DNA from 2 places in the Parasphingorhabdus pacifica genome. Region 1 is predicted to be linked to the other one. Evidence: riboswitches for the same ligand, from Rfam matches in the RefSeq annotation. Region 1 holds a riboswitch; the other holds the start of a gene.
What was found. A riboswitch is a leader RNA that binds a small molecule or an ion and turns the genes downstream of it on or off. The one in region 1 is predicted to bind thiamine pyrophosphate.
Positions count from the first base shown of each region.

Region 2: linked by a shared signal. The riboswitch ahead of ACYVAN_RS08195 (thiamine ABC transporter substrate-binding protein) and the one ahead of thiO (glycine oxidase ThiO) in region 1 are both predicted to bind thiamine pyrophosphate.

Region 1 is NZ_BAAGYS010000006.1:68,057-71,512, forward strand. Features, by position in the region: gene ACYVAN_RS06405 (S1 family peptidase) at 158-1,258, shown strand; gene thiE (thiamine phosphate synthase) at 1,368-2,042, opposite strand; TPP riboswitch at 2,125-2,233, shown strand; gene thiO (glycine oxidase ThiO) at 2,224-3,339, shown strand; gene thiS (sulfur carrier protein ThiS) at 3,336-3,456, shown strand, end outside.
Region 2 is NZ_BAAGYS010000006.1:445,907-449,362, forward strand. Features, by position in the region: gene bioD (dethiobiotin synthase) at 1-64, shown strand, start outside; gene ACYVAN_RS08180 (FAD-dependent oxidoreductase) at 151-1,107, shown strand; gene ACYVAN_RS08185 (DUF397 domain-containing protein) at 1,693-1,896, opposite strand; gene ACYVAN_RS08190 (4a-hydroxytetrahydrobiopterin dehydratase) at 1,947-2,240, opposite strand; TPP riboswitch at 2,372-2,482, shown strand; gene ACYVAN_RS08195 (thiamine ABC transporter substrate-binding protein) at 2,519-3,456, shown strand, end outside.

The DNA of each region.
Region 1 (3,456 bases):
ACCCGGATGCCGTCCGGTGCCGAAAAGTTTTCGTCGCCAAATGCAACGAAAGGAGGATGAAACGGACACACGGTCACCTCGATACTGGCTCACCGACGGGGGTCGGAGATCCATCACGACGAGGGAGACCGCAATGAAACGTAGATTCACGGCGCGAATGACCGGAGCCGTGGTATTGGCAGCGGGAACTTTCGCCGCGTTCACCGCGCCGGCGACCGCTTCCGAACCCGCACCCCGCACGGCCGAAGCGGAAACCATGCTGGAGGCCATGCAGCGGGACCTCGGCGTCACCGCTGACCAGGCACGGCAACGGTTGGCCTCGGAAGCCCGCGCCAGTGGAGCGGACCAGAAGCTGCGGGAGGACCTCGCGGGCTCCTTCGGTGGATCGCACTACGACGCCGGGTCGGGCAAACTCGTCGTCGGGGTCACCGACCAGGCCGCCGCGAACCGGGCCGAAGCAGTCGGCGCCGAAGCCCGGATGGTCGAACACACCAGTCGGGAATTGGCCTCGATCGCCGAGGAACTGAATGCGAACACCGGCGATCTGCCCCAATCGGTCAGCGGCTGGTACGTGGACAGCCGCAGCAATTCGGTGATCGTCACGACCGCTCCGGGAACGTCCGCGGAAGCTACCGAGTTCGTCCGCGAATCGGACGTGAACACCGCTGCGGTTGACGTGGTCGAGTCGACCGAATCCCCGCGAACGCTCGCCGATGTGATCGGCGGCAACGCCTTCTACATCGGTGGCGCGCGCTGTTCGGTCGGATTCTCCGTGCAGGGCGGTTTCGTGACGGCCGGGCACTGCGGGGACACCGGCGACAGCACCAGCCAACCGAGCGGCACCTTCGCCGGCTCCTCGTTCCCGGGCAACGACTACGGCTACGTCCAGGTCTCCTCGGGTGAGACACCGCAGCCGCTGGTCAACAACTACTCCGGCGGCACCGAAGCCGTCGCGGGATCCAGTGAAGCCCCCGTGGGCGCGTCGATCTGCCGGTCGGGTTCGACCACCGGCTGGCACTGCGGCACCGTGCAGGCCAAGAACCAGACCGTCAGCTACCCGCAGGGCACCGTCAACGGTTTGACCCGTACCGACGTCTGCGCCGAGCCCGGTGACTCCGGTGGATCCTGGCTGTCCGGCGACCAGGCGCAGGGCGTCACCTCCGGCGGATCGGGCAACTGCACCAGCGGTGGCACGACGTACTTCCAGCCGGTCAACGAGATTCTCAGCACCTACGGGCTCACCCTGCTCACCCGCTGACCGGATTCGGATCCGACCGGGCGATCGAACCGGGCAACGGAGCCGGCCGAACGAGGAATTCGCGCGGAACCGCACCGATGCGGTTCCGCGCGAAACCGCGTGCGGACCATCAGTAGAGCAGGCGCGCCCGGAGGGACTCGGCGGCCGCTTGTGGATCGTCCGCCTCGGTGATGGCCCGGACCACCACGACCCGTTCCGCTCCCGCGGCCAGCACGTCGTCGAGGTTGCCCGCCCCGATGCCGCCGATCGCGAACCACGGGCGCCCGTGCCCCCGGTGTTCGGCCGCGTGCCGCACCAGTTCGAGGCCCGCGGCTTCTCGGCCCGGTTTCGTCGGCGTCGTCCACACCGGTCCGGTGCAGAAGTAGTCGACCCCCAGCTCCGTGGCGGCCGAATCGGCCTGGACGAGATCGTGTGTCGACCGGCCGACCGCGACCTGGTCACCCACGATCCGCCTGGCGAGTTCCACCGGGATGTCGTCCTGCCCCAGGTGCAGCACGTCCGCCTCGGCCGCCAGCGCGATATCGGCCCGGTCGTTGACCGCGAGCAACGCTCCGTGCCGCACGCACGCCTCCGCCAGGACCTCCAGCGCGGCCAACTCCTGTCGCGCCTCCATCGGAGCCCCGTCCGGGCTCTTGTCGCGGAGCTGGATGATGTCGACGCCGCCGGACAGCGCCGCTTCCGCGAAGTCCGCGAGATCGTCCTGCGCGGTACGCGCATCAGTGCAGAGGTATAGCCGTGCGTCGTCGAGCCGTGCGCGGATACCGAAGCCGTCCAATCCAGGCATGTCACCAGCCTAGCCGTCGAGTAGCGCTCCGCCCGTTCGGAGAGATCGTGGTGGTCCGCCGGGTGGGAGCGGTAGTGTGGTTGCTGGTCCGCACGGGAGTCCGGCAAGCCCGGACTGAGAGGGGGCGGGACGCCCCGACCGTCGTACCTGATCCGGGTCATGCCGGCGCAGGGAGCGTGAAATGCCCGAACAACGTGCCGAGCGCGTCGCCGTCATCGGCGGCGGCGTCATCGGCTTGTCCGTCGCCTGGCGAGCCGCCGACGCCGGATTCGAAGTCGTGCTGATCGACGACCAGCCGGCCTCCGGTGCCTCCTGGGTCGCGGGCGGCATGCTGGCGCCGATCGCCGAGGCGTGGCCCGGGGAGGAGGCCCTGCTCGACCTGGGCGCGGTGTCGCTCCACCGGTGGCCCGCCTTCGCCGAGCGACTGGCGCGTGCCTCCGGTCTTCCCGCGGGGCTGCGCGAGGAGGGCACGCTGGTGGTCGGCGTGGACAGCGCCGACCGCGCCGACCTCCGCAGGCTCGCCGAGCACCTGGCCGGCCTGGGGCGATCGGTCACCGAATTGTCCGGGCGCGAACTGCGCAGGGAAGAGCCCGCGCTGGACCCTTCGATCCGTGCGGGACTCGCGGTTCCGGGGGACCTCGCGGTGGACAACCGGGTGGCGCTGGCCGCCCTGCGCGCGGCGGCGACCGCCTCGGGTGTGGAGTTCGTCCAGCGGCGCGCGGTGGCGGCCCGCACCGGAAAGGTGGCGCTGGCCGATTCGGAAATCCGGTGCGACCAGGTCGTCGTGGCCGCCGGGGCGCACTCCGCGGCCCTGCACCCGGCGCTGCACGGCCGAATCCGACCGATCAAGGGGGAAGTACTCCGGTTGCGCGCCCGGCAGCTCGCGATGCCGCCACCTCGGCGCACCATCCGCGGACCGGTTCGCGGGCGGCAGGCGTACCTGGTGCCCAGGGATGACGGCCTGGTGGTCGGGGCGACCCAGTACGAGGTCGGTTTCGACACCGAGGTCACCGCGGGCGGGGTTCGGGACCTGCTCGCCGACGCCGAACGGCTGATGCCGGGAATCGCCGAATACGCGCTGGTCGAGTCGGCAGCGGGACTGCGGCCGGGCACCGACGACAACCTTCCGCTGGTGGGGTGGCTGGCTCCCGGTGTGCTCGCCGCGACCGGGCACCACCGCAACGGTTTCCTGCTCGCGCCGGTGACCGCCGATTCCGTGCTCGCACTGCTACGAGGTGAATCACCGCCGGTCGAAGCGAAGGCGGCCCAGCCGGCGAGAGGAGAGGACAGGGCATGAACGTCGTGATCAACGGGACGCAGCGGGAGTTCCCCGAGGAGACCACGGTGGCCGCCGCACTGGCGGAACTGGAGATGCCGGAGCAGGGGATCGCCGTCGCCATCGACGGCAACCTGG
Region 2 (3,456 bases), 380 kb from region 1:
AGCGGCTCGGGGACTGGCCCCAAAGCTCGGCGGAAGCTGGGACCACGAGATGCCTGAACGGTAGGGCCAAGTCCCGGCAAGACCGCTCGATCCGCCGACAGGCCCGCTCGATGTCCTGACCGGCGGGTGACCTGCTGTTAGCGTGGAAAAATGAACCCGTCGGTGCTGGTCGTCGGTGCAGGTGTGCAAGGCCTCTCGACCGGTGTCGTGCTGGCCGAGCAGGGCTACGAGGTGCTGATCCGGACGGCCGAACGACCGCAGGAGACCACCTCGGCGGTGGCCGGTGCGATGTGGGGTCCGGCGATGCTACGGCCACCCGGACGGGTCCTGTATTGGGCGACCATGGCGCACGCCGAGTTCATGACCCTTGCCCGCGAGGAAGATTCGGGTGTGCGGCTCGTTCCGGGCCGGATGGCTTCGAGGCTCGCCCTCGGTGACACGGTGCCGCCCGAAACCCGATTGCTGACCGACCTGCGGCACTGCACGGAGGACGAACTACCGGAGGGGTTCGCCAGCGGCTACCGGGCGACCGTCCCGCTGATCGACATGCCCCGCTACCTGGACCGGCTTGTCGACCGCTTCCAGTCGGCGGGTGGACGGTTGGTGCTGAGCCCGGTGCCCTCGCTCGCCGAAGCGGTCGAAGAAGCGGCGACGGTGGTGAACTGCTCCGGTGTGGGAGCCCGCGAACTCGTCGGGGACCCCGGGGTGCATCCGGTGCGTGGCCAGCAGGTGGTGGTGCGCAATCCGGGGGTCGAGGAGTACTTCGTCGAGGTGGGCTCGAATGTGGAGTTCGCGAGCTTCTTTCCGCACGGGGAGCGCCTGGTGCTCGGCGGGATAGCCGTGGACCAGGACTGGAATCCGAACCCGTCGGAGCGGGTGACCGAGGGGATCATCCGGCGCTGTGCCGCCATCGATCCGCGAGTGTCCGAGGTCGAGGTGCTGGAAGTGCGGGTGGGGCTGCGACCGGGGCGCGATGCCGTGCGGCTGGACGTCGAGGAGTTCCGCGGGGCGCGGATAGTCCACAACTACGGGCACGGCAGTTCCGGCGTCGCATTGTCGTGGGGCTGTGCCTTCGAAGCCGCCGACCTCGTCACCGGCGAGGCCTAGGACGGGCGTTGTATCCGATCTCGCTGCCTCAGGCCGGGTCATTGGTCCCGTCGGTACTGCCCTTCCGTCGAGACCTTGCCTTCCCGATCGCCATGCCTGCACCAGGTCCGATCGCTATCCCGACAGCCAAGAACGCCCATTCGTCCAGAAGCAGGGAAAACGCGACTCCCAGTGCCAAGCCGACAGCGGCACCGGAGCCGATCTCTCGCTGATCAGCGATCTTGTGCACGACACAACCTCCGCTCGCCCGCGTCCGAACTGAGGGACCACCCGCGCGGACCTACCACCCCAGTGGACTCGAATCCTATTTTCCCGCAGCGCCCGTTGGAAATGCCGGTTATGTCTCCTGGCGGGTGCGGGGTGGTTGGTGGTCTCCACGGGTGCTGTCCTGACCAGCAGTGCTGTGCGGAATCTGTGTAAGAGAAGGGCTCTCTCGCCGGGTCCCCGGCGAGAGAAGCTGTGGCGCTGTGATCACGGCACCTGGTGGTTCGTGCTACTGGCTCACGCTCGATCTATATCTCTGCGCAGGGGGATGCGCCCCGGGGCCCGCCCGGATTCGTGTCGGGCGGGGCTTCCGGTCGGTGATCAGTGGTCGAGCCGACCTGTCTTGACTGCGGACAGGAATGCCGACCACGCCGACGGGCTGAACACGAAGGCGGCGCCATCGGGGATCTTGGAGTCCCGGACGGCGATCGTGTCGGACAGGTCTGCGATCTCGGCGCAGTTGTCGTTGTCGGTGGTGCGGCTGGACTTGTGCCAGGTGACCGGCCCAAGAGCTGGGGCTCGCACGTAGCCCTCCTTAAACGTTGGCTATGCCGAACCGACCAGCCGCGCCCTGCTCAGGAGAGGGCTTCCACCACGCCGTCGATCTCCTCGGCCATCGACACGTCCTTGTGGGTGATCCCGCCTTCCGAGTGCGTCGAGCAGTGGAAGGTGACCTTGCGCCACCGGATGTCCATGTCCGGGTGGTGGTGCTCGCTCTCGGCGATCTCGGCTATGCGGTTCACGGCCTGGATCGCCTGCGCGAAGTTTTCGAACTCCACGGTCCGGGTCAGCTCCGAGTCGTCCTGGTGCCAGTCCGGCAGATGCGCCAGCGCCTCGGACACCTGCGTGTCGTTGAGAAGATCGGTCATGAACACATGGTGGTGCCTCACCGCCCGGAATGCGAGCAACCCGCCGGTGCGTCGGCGCGGCTCGTGCGGCCACGGGGCGTGGCGAGCGTCTCGAACACGCGCCTGCCGTCGCGATCTCACCTGAAGTACACTCACGTCGCCACGGGAGTCCAGTGAGCTGGGCTGAGAGGAGGGGCCGAACCCCTCGACCGTCGAGACCCGAACCGGATCATGCCGGCGCGGGGAGGCGATGCGATCAGCTCGATGCCGCACGCGTGGTGTGAGATCGGGAGGATCGTTTGAAACGTTCGTTACAGCGCCTCGGCGTCGCCACCGTGGTGGTCGCCCTGGCATCCGGCTGCTCGCTCATCGGAACTTCGGCGGAGCCGCCACCGGGCACGCGCACGGTCACGCTGGTCGCCCACGACTCCTTCGCCGTCGACGAGCAGGTGCTCGCCGACTTCGAACGGAAGAACGGGATTCACGTCGAGATCCGGCACAGCGGTGACGCCGGGGAACTCACGAACAAACTCGTGCTGTCGAAGGGCGACCCGATCGGCGACGTCGCCTACGGGGTCGACTCCACCTTCGCCTCTCGCGCGCTGGGCGAGGGCGTGTTCGCCCAGCACGACGCCGTCAACGCCGACCGCGGCCCCGAACGCCACGCGCTGGGGGCCGGTGACCGGCTCACCGCCGTCGACGTGGCCGACGTGTGCCTCAACGTCGACACCCGCTGGTTCGCCGAACACGGCGTTCCGGAGCCGACGAGCCTGCGCGACCTGACCGATCCCCGGTACCGCGACCTGCTCGCCGTGCCGAACCCGACGACGTCCTCCCCGGGGCTCGCATTCCTGCTCAACACCGTCGCCACTTTCGGCGAAACCGGCTGGCAGGACTACTGGCAGCGGCTGATGGCCAACGGCACCAAGCTCAGCTCCGGTTGGGAAGAGGCCTACAACCAGGACTTCTCCGGTTCGTCCGGTGCGGGACCGCGCCCGATCGTGCTGTCCTACGCTTCCTCCCCGGCCGCCGAGGTCGGGCCGGACGGCACCGCCCCGACCAAGGCGCTCCTGGACACCTGCTACCGGCAGGTCGAATACGCCGGGGTGCTGGCGGGCGCCGAACACCCGGAAGCGGCGGGCAAGGTGGTCGACTTCCTGCTCTCCCAGGATTTCCAGCGCCAGGTCGCCGAACAGATGTACGTGTACCCGGTCGTGCGGGACGTGCCGCTGCCTCC